DNA from 3 places in the Streptomyces sp. CWNU-52B genome. Region 1 is predicted to be linked to each of the others. Evidence: riboswitches for the same ligand, from Rfam matches in the RefSeq annotation. Region 1 holds a riboswitch; each other region holds the start of a gene.
The links. A riboswitch is a leader RNA that binds a small molecule or an ion and turns the genes downstream of it on or off. The one in region 1 is predicted to bind thiamine pyrophosphate.
Positions count from the first base shown of each region.

Region 2: it holds a riboswitch for thiamine pyrophosphate, as region 1 does, so the genes downstream of both, thiC (phosphomethylpyrimidine synthase ThiC) here and ACLVWQ_RS25580 (thiamine ABC transporter substrate binding subunit) in region 1, are expected to answer to the same signal.
Region 3: it holds a riboswitch for thiamine pyrophosphate, as region 1 does, so the genes downstream of both, thiO (glycine oxidase ThiO) here and ACLVWQ_RS25580 (thiamine ABC transporter substrate binding subunit) in region 1, are expected to answer to the same signal.

Region 1 covers NZ_JBLFJV010000027.1:219,778-224,976, reverse strand. The annotation lists gene ACLVWQ_RS25585 (ABC transporter permease) at 1-1,319, opposite strand, end outside; gene ACLVWQ_RS25580 (thiamine ABC transporter substrate binding subunit) at 1,433-2,506, opposite strand; TPP riboswitch at 2,648-2,753, opposite strand; gene rlmN (23S rRNA (adenine(2503)-C(2))-methyltransferase RlmN) at 2,779-3,885, opposite strand; gene ACLVWQ_RS25570 (phosphatidate cytidylyltransferase) at 4,043-5,199, opposite strand, start outside.
Region 2 covers NZ_JBLFJV010000047.1:67,392-72,590, forward strand. The annotation lists gene ACLVWQ_RS31585 (IclR family transcriptional regulator) at 1-413, shown strand, start outside; gene ACLVWQ_RS31590 (SsgA family sporulation/cell division regulator) at 513-953, shown strand; gene ACLVWQ_RS31595 (YibE/F family protein) at 1,162-2,703, opposite strand; TPP riboswitch at 2,775-2,931, shown strand; gene thiC (phosphomethylpyrimidine synthase ThiC) at 2,924-4,813, shown strand.
Region 3 covers NZ_JBLFJV010000044.1:120,993-126,191, reverse strand. The annotation lists gene metF (methylenetetrahydrofolate reductase [NAD(P)H]) at 1-77, opposite strand, end outside; gene thiE (thiamine phosphate synthase) at 188-838, opposite strand; gene ACLVWQ_RS30220 (Rv2175c family DNA-binding protein) at 952-1,323, opposite strand; gene ACLVWQ_RS30215 (NAD(P)/FAD-dependent oxidoreductase) at 1,379-2,617, opposite strand; gene ACLVWQ_RS30210 (hypothetical protein) at 2,693-3,037, opposite strand; TPP riboswitch at 3,090-3,203, shown strand; gene thiO (glycine oxidase ThiO) at 3,243-4,442, shown strand; gene thiS (sulfur carrier protein ThiS) at 4,445-4,645, shown strand; gene ACLVWQ_RS30195 (thiazole synthase) at 4,649-5,199, shown strand, end outside.

The sequences.
Region 1 (5,199 bases):
GGCGAGGCACCGAGCACCGCCGCCGCCTCCCGCAGCCGCCCGTCCACGGCTCTCAGCACCGGCAGCATGGTCCGTACGACGAAGGGGACGCCCACCAGCGCCTGGGCGAGCGGCACCAGGATCCAAGTGCTCCGCAGGTCCAGCGGCGGTTCGTCGAGCGCGATCAGGAAGCCGAAGCCGACGGTCACCGCGGAGACGCCCAGCGGCAGCATCAGCAGCGCGTCGAAGCCCCGTACCAGACGTCCGGCGTCCCGGCGGGTCAGGGCGGCGGCCGCGAGTCCCCCGATCAGCAGCGCGATGGCGGTCGCGGCGAGGGCGTACCGCAGGGAGTTGCCGACCGCCTCGATCGGCGGCACCAGGAAGAGGCTGCCATCGTCGCTGGTCAGCGCCTTGTAGTAGCCGAACCCGGGGGCGTCGAGCGACCGCTGGACCAGGACGGCCAGCGGCAGGACCAGCAGGACGGCGACGGTGGCGAGGACGGCGGCGAGCAGCGCCCACTGCCCCGCCCCGCGCGGCCGTCGTACGGTCGTGGCGGCGTCCACCAGGCGCAGGGCCGTCTCCCGTCGGCGTACGGTCCCGGCGTGGACGGCGAGGATCGCGCCCACCGCCGCGAACTGGATGATCGTCAGCACGGCCGCCGTGGAGAGGTCGAAGATCTCCGAGGTCTGCCGGTAGATCTCGACCTCAAGGGTCGAGAAGGTGGGGCCGCCGAGGATCTGCACGACCCCGAAGGAGGTGAAGGTGAAAAGGAAGACCATGAGCGCGGCGGCGGCGACGGCCGGGCCGAGCGCGGGGAGCGTCACCTTGCGCCAGGCGGCGAGGCGGGAGGCGCCGAGCATCCGCGCGGCCTCCTCCTGACGCGGGTCCAGCTGTGCCCAGAGACCGCCGACCGTGCGGACGACGACCGCGTAGTTGAAGAAGACGTGCGCGAGCAGGATCGCCCACACGGTGGTGTCCAGGCGTACGCCCCACAGCTCGTCGAGGAGCCCGCCCCGTCCGAGCAGTGCCAGGAAGGCCGTGCCCACGACGACCGTCGGCAGCACGAACGGAACGGTCACGACGGCCCGCAGGACCTGCTTGCCCCTGAAGTCGAAGCGCGCGAAGACGTACGCGCCGGGGAGCGCGATCAGCAGGGTGAGCGCCGTGGAGGCGAGCGCCTGCCAGGTGGTGAACCACAGGACGTGCCGGATGTCCGGCTGGGCGAGGACGTCCCAGATCCGCCCGAACCGCCAGACTCCGTCGACCTTGAGTCCCCGGGCGACGATCGCCACGACCGGGTAGGCGAAGAAGACCCCGAAGAACGCGACGGGCACGGCCATCAGGCCGAGCCGCGCCACGCTCCCCCTGCGCGGGCGTGCGCGTCGGAGTGCGCGTCGGAGTGCACTTGTGCGCGGCTTCGCCTCGGCGCGGGGCTCTCCTTCAGCGCGGGCCTCTACTTCAGTACGAGCGACGTCCACGCCTTGACCCACTCGTCACGGTTGGCGGCGATCCTGGCGGGGTCCAGGGTCTCCGGGTCGTCGGCCTGCGGGCCGAACTTCACGAACTCCTGCGGTACCTGAGCGGCCTCACGCACCGGGTACACGAACATGTTGAGCGGCATGTCGTCCTGGAACCGCTTGGTGATGAGGAAGTCGATGAGCGCCTTGCCTCCCTCGGTGTTCTTCGCGTTGCTCAGCAGACCCGCGTACTCGACCTGCCGGAAGCAGGTGCCGTCCGCGACGCCGGTCGGCGCCGTCTTCGGCTTCGGGTCGGCGTAGATGACCTCGGCGGGCGGGGAGGAGGCGTACGAGACGACGAGCGGCCGCTCGCCCTTGGCCTTCTTGCCGCCGGAGGACCCGGAGAACTCCTCGTTGTAGGCCTGCTCCCAGCCGTCGACGACCTTCACGCCGTTGGCCTTGAGCTTCTTCCAGTACCCCGCCCAGCCCTTGTCGCCGTACTTGGCGGCGGTGCCGAGCAGGAAGCCGAGGCCGGGCGAGGACGTGGAGGCGTTCTCGGTGACGAGAAGATCCTTGTACGCGGGCTTGACCAGATCGTCGAAGGACGTCGGCGGGGCCAGCTCGTGCTCGCTGAAGTAGGCCTTGTCGTAGTTCACGCAGATGTCGCCGGTGTCGATGGGTGTGACCCGGTGCTTGTCCTGGTCGACCCGGTACTCCGGCAGGACGAGGTTCGACCCCTTGGCCTCGTACGACTGGAACAGCCCGTTGTCGAGCGCGCGCGAGAGCAGGGTGTTGTCGACGCCGAAGAAGACGTCGCCCTGGGGGTTGTCCTTGGTGAGGATCGCCTTGTTGACGGCCTGCCCGGCGTCGCCGTCCTTGAGGACCCTGACCTTGTACCCGGACTCCTTCTCGAACGCCTTCAGCACGTCCTTGGTGTAGGCGAAGGAGTCATGGCTGACGAGGGTCACGGTCTTGGACCCGGAGCCCCCGTCGCCGGAGCCGGAGTCCGACGAACCGCACGCGGTGAGCGCGACGAGGCCGAGCCCGGTGGCGACGACCACGGCGGTGATCTTCTGAGCGGTACGCGCAGTGCTCGTGGTGCTCGTGGTGCTCGCGGTACTCGTGGTGCTCACTGGATTCCTCCTGGGTTGTCCAGGAAGAGACGCGGCCCTGCCCGGGACCTCGGTCGGATCCCGGGCAGGGCGCAACAGCTTGAGTAGTGACCGAACTTCCTACCCAGAATGACCTGGGCAAGGTTCAGAGGGTCTGCGGGCTGTCCCGCACTCTCAGCGCTGTGGCGCTCCCCTGTCGGAATATGAAGATGTACGTACTTCCAGCCAGACTACCGCTCGGTGGCCGCGAGCTGCCCGCACGCCCCGTCGATCTCCTGGCCACGGGTGTCCCGGACGGTGACGGGCACACCATGGGCGGCGATCGCCTCGACGAAGGCCTTCTCGTCCTCGGGCCACGAGGCGGTCCACTTGGAGCCGGGTGTCGGGTTGAGCGGGATCAGGTTCACATGGACGGGCTTGCCCTTGAGCATCCGCCCGAGCCGGTCACCACGCCACGCCTGGTCGTTGATGTCCCGGATGAGCGCGTACTCGATGGAGAGCCGGCGTCCCGACCTGGCCGCGTACTCCCAGCCGGCGTCCAGTACTTCCCGGACCTTCCAGCGTGTGTTGACCGGGACGAGGGTGTCGCGCAGCTCGTCGTCCGGTGCGTGCAGGGAGATGGCGAGGCGGCACTTGAAGCCCTCGTCGGCGAACCTGTTGATGGCGGGGACCAGGCCGACGGTCGACACCGTGATACCGCGCTGCGACAGTCCGAGCCCGTCCGGCTCGGGGTCGGTGAGGGCCCGGATGGACTGGACGACCCGCTTGTAGTTGGCGAGGGGCTCGCCCATGCCCATGAAGACGATGTTGCTGAGCCGCGCCGGGCCGCCGGGGATCTCCCCGTCACGCAGCGCCCGCATGCCGTCGACGATCTGGTGCACGATCTCGCCCGTCGACAGGTTCCGGTCGAGGCCGGCCTGTCCGGTCGCGCAGAACGGGCAGTTCATCCCGCAGCCCGCCTGGGAGCTGATGCACATGGTGACCCGGTCCGGGTAGCGCATCAGCACGGACTCGACGAGGGTGCCGTCGAAGAGCCGCCAGAGGGTCTTGCGGGTGGTCTCCTCATCGGTGGACAGATGCCGCACGACCGTCATCAGCTCGGGCAGCAACGCCTCCTGGAGCTTGGCACGCGACCCCGCCGGGATGTCGGTCCACTGCTCCGGATCGTGCGCGAACCGCGCGAAGTAGTGCTGCGAGAGCTGCTTGGCACGAAACGGCTTCTCACCGATCGCGGCAACGGCCTCTTTACGCTCGGCGGGCGTGAGATCGGCGAGGTGCCGCGGCGGCTTCTTGGCTCCGCGGGGGGCGACGAATGTGAGTTCTCCGGGTGCAGGCATAACACGTCAAGTGTCGCAGACATACGAAGAGGGACCCGCCACCCTGTGGACAACGAGCCCCTCGTGTACATCACCGCAGGTCAGAGACATTCACTGCGGCTGTCGACCGGACTCGCCCGGCCCGGCCGGACACCGCCCCGGCCTCTCAGCCCCAACCTCAGCCCGAGCCCACGAAGATCACCAGCAGCAGCCACACCACGGGCGCGGTGGGCAGCAAGGAGTCCAGGCGGTCCATGATCCCGCCGTGGCCCGGGAGCAGGGTGCCCATGTCCTTGATGCCCAGGTCCCGCTTGATCATCGACTCACCCAGGTCACCGAGCGTGGCACTGACCGCGACCGCGAGCCCGAGGAGCAGTCCCTCCCACCAGGTGCCGCCGTCGATCAGGAACTGCAGGCACAGCGCGCCCGCCACCATGGCGAAGGCGATCGCGCCCAGCAGGCCCTCGCGCGTCTTGCCGGGGCTGATGCGCGGAGCGAGCTTGTGCGTGCCGAAGCGCCAGCCGACGGCGTACGCGCCCGTGTCGCTGACCACCGCCAGCAGCAGGAAGGTGAGGACCCGCCACGCGCCGTCGTCCGCGGCGAGCATCATCGCCACGAACGTGGCGAGGAACGGGATGTAGAAGGCCGCGAAGACCCCCGCGGTGACGTCCCTGAGGTAGCCCTCGGGTGGTTCCGTCATCCGCCAGACCAGGACCGCGAGCGCGGTGAACGCCATCGCCACCCAGGCGCCCTCGGCGCCGCGGACGTATCCGGTGACGACCATCGCCGCGCCGCCCACCGCGAGCGGCACGAGCGGCGCCTTGATGTCCTTGCGCTCCGCGAGCCTCGACGTCAGTTCCCACAGGCCGACCACGACGGCGACCGTTATGACGCCGACGAAGGCGGCCTTGACGACGAACAGCGACGCGACGATCACCACGCCGAGTCCGACGCCGACCCCTATGGCAGCACCCAGGTCGCGGCCCGCGCTCTTCTTCTGCGGCGGCGCGGGTACGGACTGTGCGGCGCTGGACATGGGCTCCTGCGAACTCTGCGGATCCCGCGACGGAGGCGGGAACGGTGGCGGCGGCGACTGCGCGTGCGTCGGCGGCGTCTCGTCGTGGAACGGGGGGCCGCCCGTCGGAGCAGCCCCCCGGTCGTCATCCTGGTCTCCGCCATGCGCGGGTACGTCGGGCACGATGGGCATGGGGCGAGTCTGCTGCGCGTGCTGCGCATCGTATGCGGGACCCGCCGGGGCAGCCCCCTGGACAGGCCCCTCGTCGGACGGCCCCCAGTACCCGGCTTGCGGCGGCGGCGCCCAGGAAGAGTCGTTCA
Region 2 (5,199 bases), on a different contig from region 1:
GCGTCGCCGACACCCCGGGCAATCCCGCGGTCGAGGAGTGGGCGGACTTCCGCGAGACGGGTCACGCGCACGCGATCGGCCAGTGTCTGCTGTCCCAGCTCGACGTGGAGGCGCGCAGGGACCACCTCGACCGCTACCCCGCGCGATCCATCACGCCGTACACGGTGCGTGACGATCACACCCTGATGCGCCGCCTCGAATCGACCGGACGCATGCAGCCCGTGATCGAGCGTCAGGAGTACGCGCTGGGCGCGGTCTGTGCCGCGGTCCCGATCACGATGGGCGGCACAGCCGCCACCATGGCCATCTCCATGCCGTCCCACCAGGCCGACCGGTTGATGCCGGCGGCACGGCGATTGCAGAGCGAGATCGGCGGGCTGCTGGGGACACTTTCGCTCTCTATCAGCATCTGAAAACTCACTCCTTGTGATTTGGTGTACACGTTAAGCAAGATGCCAGAAGTGTTTAGTTGAACGATTCCCGGCCATAGACGGCAAACGACGGGGTAGGCGATGCGCGAGTCGGTAGTACAGGCAGAGGTCATGATGAGCTTCGTCGTCTCGGAGGAGCTCTCCTTCCGCATTCCGGTGGAGTTGCGCTACGAGACCTGTGATCCCTATGCCGTGCGTCTGACCTTCCACCTGCCCGGTGACGCCCCGGTGACCTGGGCCTTCGGCCGGGAGCTGTTGATCGACGGAGTGGGCCGCCCGTGCGGGGAGGGCGATGTGCACATCACCCCCGCGGACACGGAGGGGTTCGGCGATGTGCTGATCCGGCTTCAGGTGGGCGTGGACCAGGCCCTGTTCCGCTGTGGCACGGCGCCCCTGCTGGCCTTCCTCGACCGCACGGACCGGCTGGTTCCGCTCGGCCAGGAGCGCTCCCTGGCCGACTTCGACACGCATCTGGACGAGGCCCTGGACCGCATCCTGGCGGAGGAACAGAGCGCCGGGTGAACCGAGCCCGAGGTGGCCGCGGTTCGGGCGGGAGCGGCAGCGGGCAGTGGTGAAGTAACGCTTCTTCCAGTGGCTCGGCTTCCCGCGGGTTCGGCCTCCGCGGGCCAAGCGGTCGCCGACGGCCAGGTGCCTCGCTGTCCGTCACCGCCCGGTCCGTCACCGCCCCGTCAGTCACCGTGCTGTGGGGCGGTCTTCTCGACGGCCGGTTTCAGTGCTTGCGGCGGCGGCCGCTCCCGCCGCGCAACGGCGCCTTCGAGCCGGTCTGAGACTGCGGTTGAGTCTGGTTCTGAGTCTGTGTCTGGGACGGGGGCTGAGGCTGTGGGTGCGCCGGTGACTGCCGAGCCGGGGCCGCGTCGCCCGGCCGGTCCGCCGAGACCACCAGGGCCGCGAGAGCCGTCGTGACCGGTACCGAGGCGACCAGCCCGATCGAGCCGACGAGCGTGCGTACGATCTCCTCGGCCACCAGTTCGCTGTTGGCCACCGCCCCCACACTGCTCTGTGCGATGGAGAAGAGCAGCAGCAGAGGCAGCGCGGCACCGGCGTAGGCGAGGACGAGGGTGTTGACCACGGACGCGATGTGGTCGCGGCCGATACGGATGCCCGCGCGGTACAGCCCTCGCCGGCCCAGTGTCGGGTTGGCCTCGTGGAGCTCCCAGACCGCGGACGTCTGCGTCACCGTGACATCATCGAGCACGCCGAGTGAGCCGATGATGACCCCCGCGAGCAGCAGACCGCTCATGTCGATGGACGGGTAGAGCCCGTGGATCAGACCGGTGTTGTCGTCGGTGTTGCCGGTCAGCGCGGCCCAGCCGATGAACAGCGAGCCGAGCAGCCCGATCAGTAGCAGGGACAGCAGCGTGCCCAGCACCGCGACCGAGGTTCTGGCCGAGAGGCCGTGGCACACATAGAGCGCGATCAGCATGATGGCGCTGGCCCCGACCACCGCCACGATCAGCGGGTTCGAGCCCTGCAGAATCGCCGGCAGGATGAAGAACGTCAGGATCAGGAAGCTGACGGCCAGTGCGATCAGCGCCATGACACCGCGGAGCCGGCCCACCACGACCACGGCCAGGGCGAAGATGCCGGCGAGCAGCGTCATCGGCAGCCTGCGGTTCACATCGGTGACCGAGTACTGGAGCTCCTTGGGGGCGTCGGGCGCGTACGCCACGATCACCTCCTGGTCCTGCTTCAACTGCCGTGAGGAGTCGGGCTGGACGATCTCCGTGAAGGTACGGCCCTTGTCCTTGCCGGAGTCGACCCGGATGGTCGCCTTCTTGCAGGTGCCCGAGTCCTGCTGCTGTGCGGACGAACCCTCCGCCGTCGAGGTGTCGCCGGTCGGCGTCTCACCCGAGGCGTTCACGGACTTGCAGTCGACCTTGTCGACCTTGGTCACGGTGGCCTGCTGGGTCTGCCGGTCGAAGCCGACACCCGTGCGCTCGTGACCCGGGGCGCCGCCGGGCCAGAGCACCACGAGTCCGACGACGACCGCCGCGGCGAAGGGGATCAGCACCGCGGCGATGATCTTGCGCAGGTGCATGGAGACAGGGGCCGCGGGACCGTGGCTGTGCGAGTGACCGTGTCCACCGCCGACCGGTCCGTCGCCTCCGCCCCCACCGGGCTGGTCGCCCCCGCCGCTCCCCCCGGGGCCATGGGATCCGTATCCCGGTCCGCCCCCGTGACCATGGCCGTCGTGGCCGTGTCCATGGGGTGGTTCGGACGGCGGAAGCGGGGGCTGCTGCGTCGTGGTCACCGACCGATCATCGCAAGAACGAGAGGGGCCCACTGTTCACCGCGCCCATTGTGACGCTAGCGTGGAGGCACCTTTGCACACGCGGGAGCTCGGAGCACCGGGCTGAGAGGGCGCTGACCTCCGTATCCGCGATGTTTCACGTGGAACATCGCCGGACGGAAAACGCTGCGTCGACCGCTGAACCTGTTACCGGGTAATGCCGGCGTAGGGAGTAGGTCTCATGACCAACAAGGACGTACGCACGCCTGCCTCCAGCGAGACGACCGGGGCGCTCACCCCGGTCGAGGGCACCGAGGGGGCTGCTTCGCCCGACAGCGGCGGGGCGACTGCCCCGCCCCGGAACGGCGCATCCGCGAACGGCGCATCCGCGAAGTCCATCGGCTGGCACAAGGGGTATGTCGCGGGCTCACGCCCCGACCTGCGGGTGCCGGTCCGTCAGGTGCATCTCACCAACGGCGGGTCGGTCACCCTGTACGACACCTCCGGCCCGTACACGGATCCGGACGTCGACACCGACGTGCGCAGGGGACTGGCGCCTCTGCGCGAGAACTGGATCATCGCCCGCGGCGACACCGAGGAGTACCCGGGGCGCCCTGTGCGCCTTGAGGACGACGGGATCAAGCACACCTCACCGCGCGGCGGGCTGCGCAATCTCGACGCGGTCTTCCCCGGGCGTCCGCGCCTGCCCCGCCGGAGTCGCGACGGGCAGGCGGTGACCCAACTCGCGTACGCGCGGCGGGGCGAGGTCACGCCGGAGATGGAGTACGTGGCCATCCGGGAGAACGTCTCTCCCGAGGTCGTCCGCGAGGAGATCGCGGCAGGCCGAGCAGTGCTGCCGGCCAACGTCAATCACCCGGAGATCGAACCGATGATCATCGGTAAGCGATTCCTGGTGAAGGTCAACGCCAACATCGGCAACTCCGCGGTCACTTCCTCCATCGAGGAGGAGGTCGAGAAGATGACCTGGGCGACGCACTGGGGCGCCGACACGGTCATGGATCTGTCGACCGGACGCAACATCCACACCACGCGGGAGTGGGTGCTGCGCAACTCCCCCGTGCCCATCGGCACGGTCCCGCTCTACCAGGCCCTGGAGAAGGTCGACGGGCGCGCCGAGGAACTCACCTGGGAGATCTACAAGGACACGGTCGTGGAGCAGGCCGAGCAGGGCGTGGACTACATGACCGTCCACGCGGGTGTGCGCCTCCCCTTCGTTCCCCTGACCGCGAACCGCAAGACCGGCATCGTCTCGCGCGGCGGTTCGATCATGGCGGCGTGGTGCCTGGCGCACCACAAGGAGTCGTTCCTGTACGAGCACTTCGAGGAGCTCTGCGAGATCCTCGGCGCGTACGACGTCACGTACTCGCTCGGGGACGGCCTGCGGCCCGGCTCGATCGCGGACGCCAACGACGCCGCGCAGTTCGCCGAGTTGCGCACGCTCGGGGAACTCAACAAGGTCGCGAAGCGTTTCAACGTACAGACCATGATCGAGGGCCCGGGGCATGTCCCGATGCACAAGATCAAGGAGAACATCGACCTCCAGCAGGAGATCTGCGATGAAGCTCCCTTCTATACGCTGGGTCCGCTGACGACGGACGTCGCACCGGCGTACGACCACATCACCTCCGGTATCGGTGCCGCGATGATCGCGTGGTGGGGCACAGCGATGCTCTGCTACGTCACGCCCAAGGAGCACTTGGGCCTGCCCAACCGTGACGACGTCAAGACGGGCGTCATCACCTACAAGATCGCGGCCCATGCGGCGGACCTCGCCAAGGGACATCCGGGCGCACAGGAGTGGGACGACGCGTTGTCGGACGCCCGCTTCGAGTTCCGCTGGGAGGACCAGTTCAATCTGGCCCTGGATCCGGACACGGCCCGGGAGTTCCACGACGAGACGCTTCCTGCCGAGCCGGCCAAGACGGCGCACTTCTGCTCCATGTGCGGACCGAAGTTCTGCTCGATGAAGATCAGTCACAGCATCAACGAGCAGTTCGGCGGTACGGCGGCCGCGGACGCGACGGCCGAGGAGGTCGCCGAGGGGATGCTCCAGAAGTCGAGGGAGTTCGCCGCCGCCGGTAACCGGGTCTACCTGCCACTGGCCGACTGAACTGAGCGAACTGGACCAACCGGGCGGCCCCGGCTCCGTCGGCCGGGGCCGCCCGGAGGGGCACGTCCCGCGGTCGGTCGTCGGCGGCCGGCGGTGGGTTTTCACCTTTGGCCGACCGTACGGCCGTCGCGCTGTGAAGCCGGAGCCCTGGGCTTTCTTCCAGGACTTCGGTGATCCGGTCGGCGTGGGCACACGGATGAGGCCGGTGTTGAGAAAGGGGCGATCTTTTCTTTCGAGTCGCCGGGATGAGGTCGGTGTCCCATGCCCGAGCGCTTCAGGATCCCTATCGAAGCATTCCTTCAGAGGGAATATCGGTTTCTTTTCGGCCAGTCATTTGTGCCGTGCGGCTGGCATTTTATTGCGTTTATGATGCATATACCTCTATT
Region 3 (5,199 bases), on a different contig from region 1:
GTCGTCTTGCCGGTCGCGAGCATGTCCCGCACGGTGCGTGCGCGGTCAGTTCTGGTGGAGGCAGATCCGAAGGCCATACCCGCAGGTTAGCCAGGGGAAGGCGGTCCCCCAACCGGATGAGGAGAATTCGCCTGCTTTGTCGATTTGTTGTCCACTCCTCGGACAGCCCGGCCCCCGGTCTCCCGCCTCACGCCGCCCGCAGCCGCTTCGCGAACTGCGCCGCCGCCGCGCCCGGGTCGTCGGCCTCGGTGATCGCCCGGACGACGACGACCCGGCGGGCGCCCGCTGCCAGCACCTCGTCGAGGTTGCCGAGGTCGATGCCGCCGATCGCGAACCAGGGGCGGTCCGTGGCGAGCGCGGCCGTGTACCGGACCAGGTCGAGGCCCGGGGCGTGGCGCCCCGGTTTGGTGGGGGTCGGCCAGCAGGGGCCGGTGCAGAAGTAGTCGACGCCGCCCTGGACGGCGGCGGCCGAGGCCTCGGGAGCGGCGTGGGTGGAGCGCCCGATCAGGACGTCCTCGCCGAGGATCGCGCGGGCCGCGGGCACGGGGAGGTCGCCCTGGCCGAGGTGCAGGACGTCGGCCCCGACGGCGTGGGCCACGTCGGCCCGGTCGTTCACCGCGAGCAGCTTGCCGTGCCGGCGGCAGGCCTCCGCGAGAACGGCGAGGTGGTCGAGCTCCTCGGCGGCCTCCATGCCCTTGTCCCGCAGCTGCACGATGTCCACGCCGCCCGCGAGGACCGCGTCCAGGAAGCCGGCGAGGTCGCCCTGGCGTCTGCGGGCGTCCGTGCACAGGTAGACCCGGGCGTCGGCGAGCTGCGCGCGTGCGGCGGATTCGGGCATGCGTGGGTCCCCCGTGTCGTGTCTGCCGTGTCGGTGGCGTACGGGCCACGGGGAGCGCGGCCCGTACGCCGTACGGCATCTGCGTGTGGCGTGTGGCGTGTGGCGTGATCAGGTCAGACGGCGAGCGCCTGGGCGCGGCGCTTCACCTCCGTGCCGCGATTCTCACTCAGAGCCTGCGCGGGCGTGCCGGGCAGGCTCTCGTCGGGGGTGAAGAGCCACTCGAGCATCTCTTCGTCGTTGTAGCCGTCGTCCCTCAGGAGCGTCAGGGTGCCGGACAGGCCCTTGACGACCTTCTGCTCGTCCACGTCGATGAAAGCGGCGGGGACGTGCAGCGCGCGGTTCTCACCACGGCGTACGGCGATGAGCTGGCCTTCCCTGACCAGCTGCCGGACGCGCGTCACCTCGACGCCGAACTTCTCGGCGATGTCGGGGAGGGTGAGCCAGGCGGGGACGAGAGCATCGATCTTTGCGTCAATCTCGGTCACGCACACAAGCCTGCCATCTCCCACCGACAGTGGGTACCCGGGTCCGTCGACCGGGTCACCCACGGGCCGCGACCGCCGTCTTCAGAGGCCGCGCCGGATCCGCCAGCGCCGTGGGATCCATCACGGCCCCCGCCTCGATCAGGCGTCGGCCCTGTGCCAGGTCCCGGGGCCTGCCCACTGCCAGGACCGCGACCAGGCGGCCGTCGCGGAGCCAGCACACCGACCAGGAGGGCCCGGCCGGATCACCCCGCCAGAGCAGGGTGTCCGCGGTCGCGTGGTGCCCCGCGTACTGGACGAAGCGGCCGAACTGCTCGGACCAGAAGTAGGGCACCGGGTCGTACGGCGCGGACGTCTCACCGGCGATGTTCGCCGCGACCGTGCGCGGTCCCTGGAGCGCGTTGTCCCAGTGGTGGACGAGCAGGCGCTCGCCGTAGCGGCCCGACGGGAACGAGGCGCAGTCGCCGACCGCGTACACGTCCGGCACGCGGGTGCGCAGCCGGTCGTCGGCGACGATCTCCCCGTGCGTCCCGAGCTCGATGCCCGAGCCGGCCAGCCAGGCCGTGGCGGGCCGCGCCCCGATGCCGACGACGACGGCGTCCGCGGGCAGGCGCGAGCCGTCGTCCAGCACCACCGCGCCGGGCTCGACGCGCTCCACGCGCGCGTGGGTGCGCAGCGACGCCCCGCTGTCCGCGTACCAGGTGGTCATCGGAGCGGCCACCTCGGCGGGCAGCGCGCCGGCGAGCGGCCGGTCGGCGGCCTCGACGACGGTCACCGAGCAGCCCGCCTCACGGGCCGCCGTGGCGAACTCGGCGCCGATCCAGCCCGCGCCCACCACCACGATGTCGTGCCGGCGGGCGAGGACGGGACGCAGCCGCTCGGCGTCGTCGAGGGTGCGCAGCAGATGCACTCCGGGTACGCCCTCGGTGCCGGGCAGCCGGATCGGTTCCGCTCCCGTGGCGAGGACCAGGACGTCGTACGGGACGGGCCCTTCCGCCGTGTCGAGTTCGCGCCGGGCGGGGCGTACGCCGGTCACTTCGAGCCCCAGGCGCAGCCGGACGTCGAGGGCCTCGAAGTCGACGTCGAAGGCGGACCCCTCGGCCTTGCCGAGCAGGACGGCCTTGGACAGCGGCGGGCGGTCGTACGGCTGATGGGGCTCCGCGCCGATCAGGGTCACGCTCCCGCCGAAGCCCCGTTCCCTCAGGGCCACGGCCGTCTGCACCCCGGCCATGCCCGCACCGACGATCACGACGCGCTCCCGCGCCGCCGGACCCGGTTCCTGTGTCAGCTCGCTCACCCGATCACCATAGACACGGGTGAAATCGACGGTCAGGGGGGCGACCGGTGAGCTGTTGCACAGCGTCGGTCCGCGTCAGTCCGCGGTGACCTCTTCGACCACGCTTGTCCCGCTGCCTTCCTGGGACTCCCACTGCCAGGTCTCCGCCAGCCGGGCCCGGCCGTCGGCGGTCTCGGTGACCTGGGACACGCAGTGCCCCGAGGAGGTGGTGCCGTCGGCCTTCAACTGCACGTACCGGAAGTCGAGCCGGTCGCCCTCGCGGGTACCCACGAGGTGGCCGCGTACGACGTCGCCGCCCGCGTACTCGGCCCAGATCAGGCCGTCCTCCTCGTGGTACGCGAACCGGGTGCGCGCCCCCACCTGACCCGGTGCCTGGTCGGCCACGGGGGCGAGGACGAGTCCGTCGAGCGAGCGGGCCATGCCGTGCGGCTCCCTTACTGCGGTGCGGGACGAAGAGCTAGGGTGGCCAACGTAAAGCACTCGCGGGAGCCCGGACGTACCGGGCTGAGAGGGAGGCTGGGACGGCCTCCGACCGTACGAACCTGATCCGGGTCATGCCGGCGAAGGGAGGGGCTGGACGCCCATGTCGCGTACACCGCAAGCACCTTCATCCTCATCTCCACCTGTGTCCTCTCCACGTGCGTCCGATTCGGCCGGTTCTGCCGACGTCCTGGTCGTCGGAGGCGGGATCATCGGTCTGGTCACCGCCTGGCGGGCGGCCCGGCGCGGGTTCACGACCGCGGTCGTGGATCCGGCGCCCGGCGGCGGCGCCGCGCAGGTCGCGGCCGGGATGCTGGCCGCCGTCACCGAGCTGCACCACGGCGAGCAGACCCTGCTCGGGCTCAACCTCGCCTCGGCGCGGCGCTATCCGGACTTCGTCGCCGAGCTGACCGAGGCGACCGGCGAGGAGCTGGGCTACCGGCGGTGCGGCACGCTGACCGTCGCGCTCGACGCCGACGACCGCGCGCAGCTGCGCGAACTGCACACCCTTCAGCAGCGTTCGGGCCTGGAGTCCCAGTGGCTGACCGGCCGTGAGTGCCGGCGTCTGGAGCCGATGCTCGCGCCGGGCGTGCGCGGCGGGCTGCGGGTGGACGGCGACCACCAGATCGATCCGCGCCGGCTCGCCAGAGCCCTGGTCACGGCCTGCGAACGGGCCGGTGTGCAGTTCCACCGGACCTGGGCCGAGCGCCTGACCGTCGTAGGGGGCCGGGCCGCCGGAGTCCTCACGAGGGACGGCACCGAACGGGCCGCGGGGCAGGTCGTCCTCGCCGCGGGCAGCCTCAGCGGACGGCTGGCGGGCGTGCCCGAGCACGTACTGCCGCCGGTGCGTCCGGTGAAGGGACAGGTACTGCGGCTGACCATGCCGGAGCGGCACGGGCCCTTCCTGAGCCGGACCGTGCGGGCCGTGGTCCGCGGCAGCCACGTCTATCTGGTGCCGCGCGAGAACGGCGAGCTCGTCGTCGGCGCGACCAGCGAGGAGCTGGGCTGGGACACCACGGTCACCGCGGGCGGCGTGTACGGACTCCTGCGGGACGCCCATGAACTCGTCCCCGGCATCACCGAACTGCCGCTCACCGAGACGCGGGCCGGACTGCGCCCCTGCTCCCCCGACAACGCGCCCCTGCTCGGCCCCAGCGGGCTTCCCGGGCTGCTCCTGGCGACCGGCCACCACCGCAACGGCGTGCTGCTGACCCCGGTCACCGGCGACGCCCTGGCGCACGCCCTGGTCACCGGCGAACTCCCGGAGGAGGCCCGCCCGTTCACCCCCGGGCGGTTCGCGGCCTCCGCGCTCGACGCCGCCGCACTCACGGAGCAGCCCGCATGAGCGTGACCGTCCTCGTCAACGGGGAGCGGCGGCAACTCGCCCCCGGCACCGCCCTCGACGCCCTCGTCGCCGCGTTGAGCGCGGCACCCTCCGGGGTCGCCGCCGCGCTCAACGAGACCGTCGTCCCGCGTGCGCAGTGGCCCAGGACCCTCCTGCGCGAGGGCGACCGCGTCGAAGTACTCACCGCCGTCCAAGGAGGCTGACCCATGGCCGACGATCCCTTCGTCCTCGGCAGTACGTCCTACGCGTCCCGGCTGATCATGGGCACCGGGGGCGCCCCGAGCCTCGACGTCCTGGAGCGTTCGCTCGTCGCGTCCGGCACGGAGCTGACGACGGTCGCGATGCGGCGGGTGAGCACCGGAGCACCCGGTTCGCACGGGCCGCACGGTTCGGTGCTCGCCGTGCTGGACCGGCTCGGCATCCGCGTCCTGCCCAACACCGCGGGCTGTTTCACCGCCGGGGAGGCCGTCCTGACGGCCCGCCTGGCGCGTGAGGCGCTCGGCACGGACCTCGTCAAACTGGAGGTCATCGCCGACGAGCGCACCCTGCTGCCCGACCCGATCGAGCTGCTGGACGCCGCCGAGACCCTCGTCGACGACGGCTTCACGGTCCTCCCGTACACGAACGACGACCCGGTGCTCGCACGGAAGCTGGAGGACGTGGGCTGCGCGGCGGTGATGCCGCTCGGGTCGCCCATCGGGTCGGGGCTCGGGATCCGCAACCCGCACAACTTCCAGCTGATCGTGGAGCACGCGCG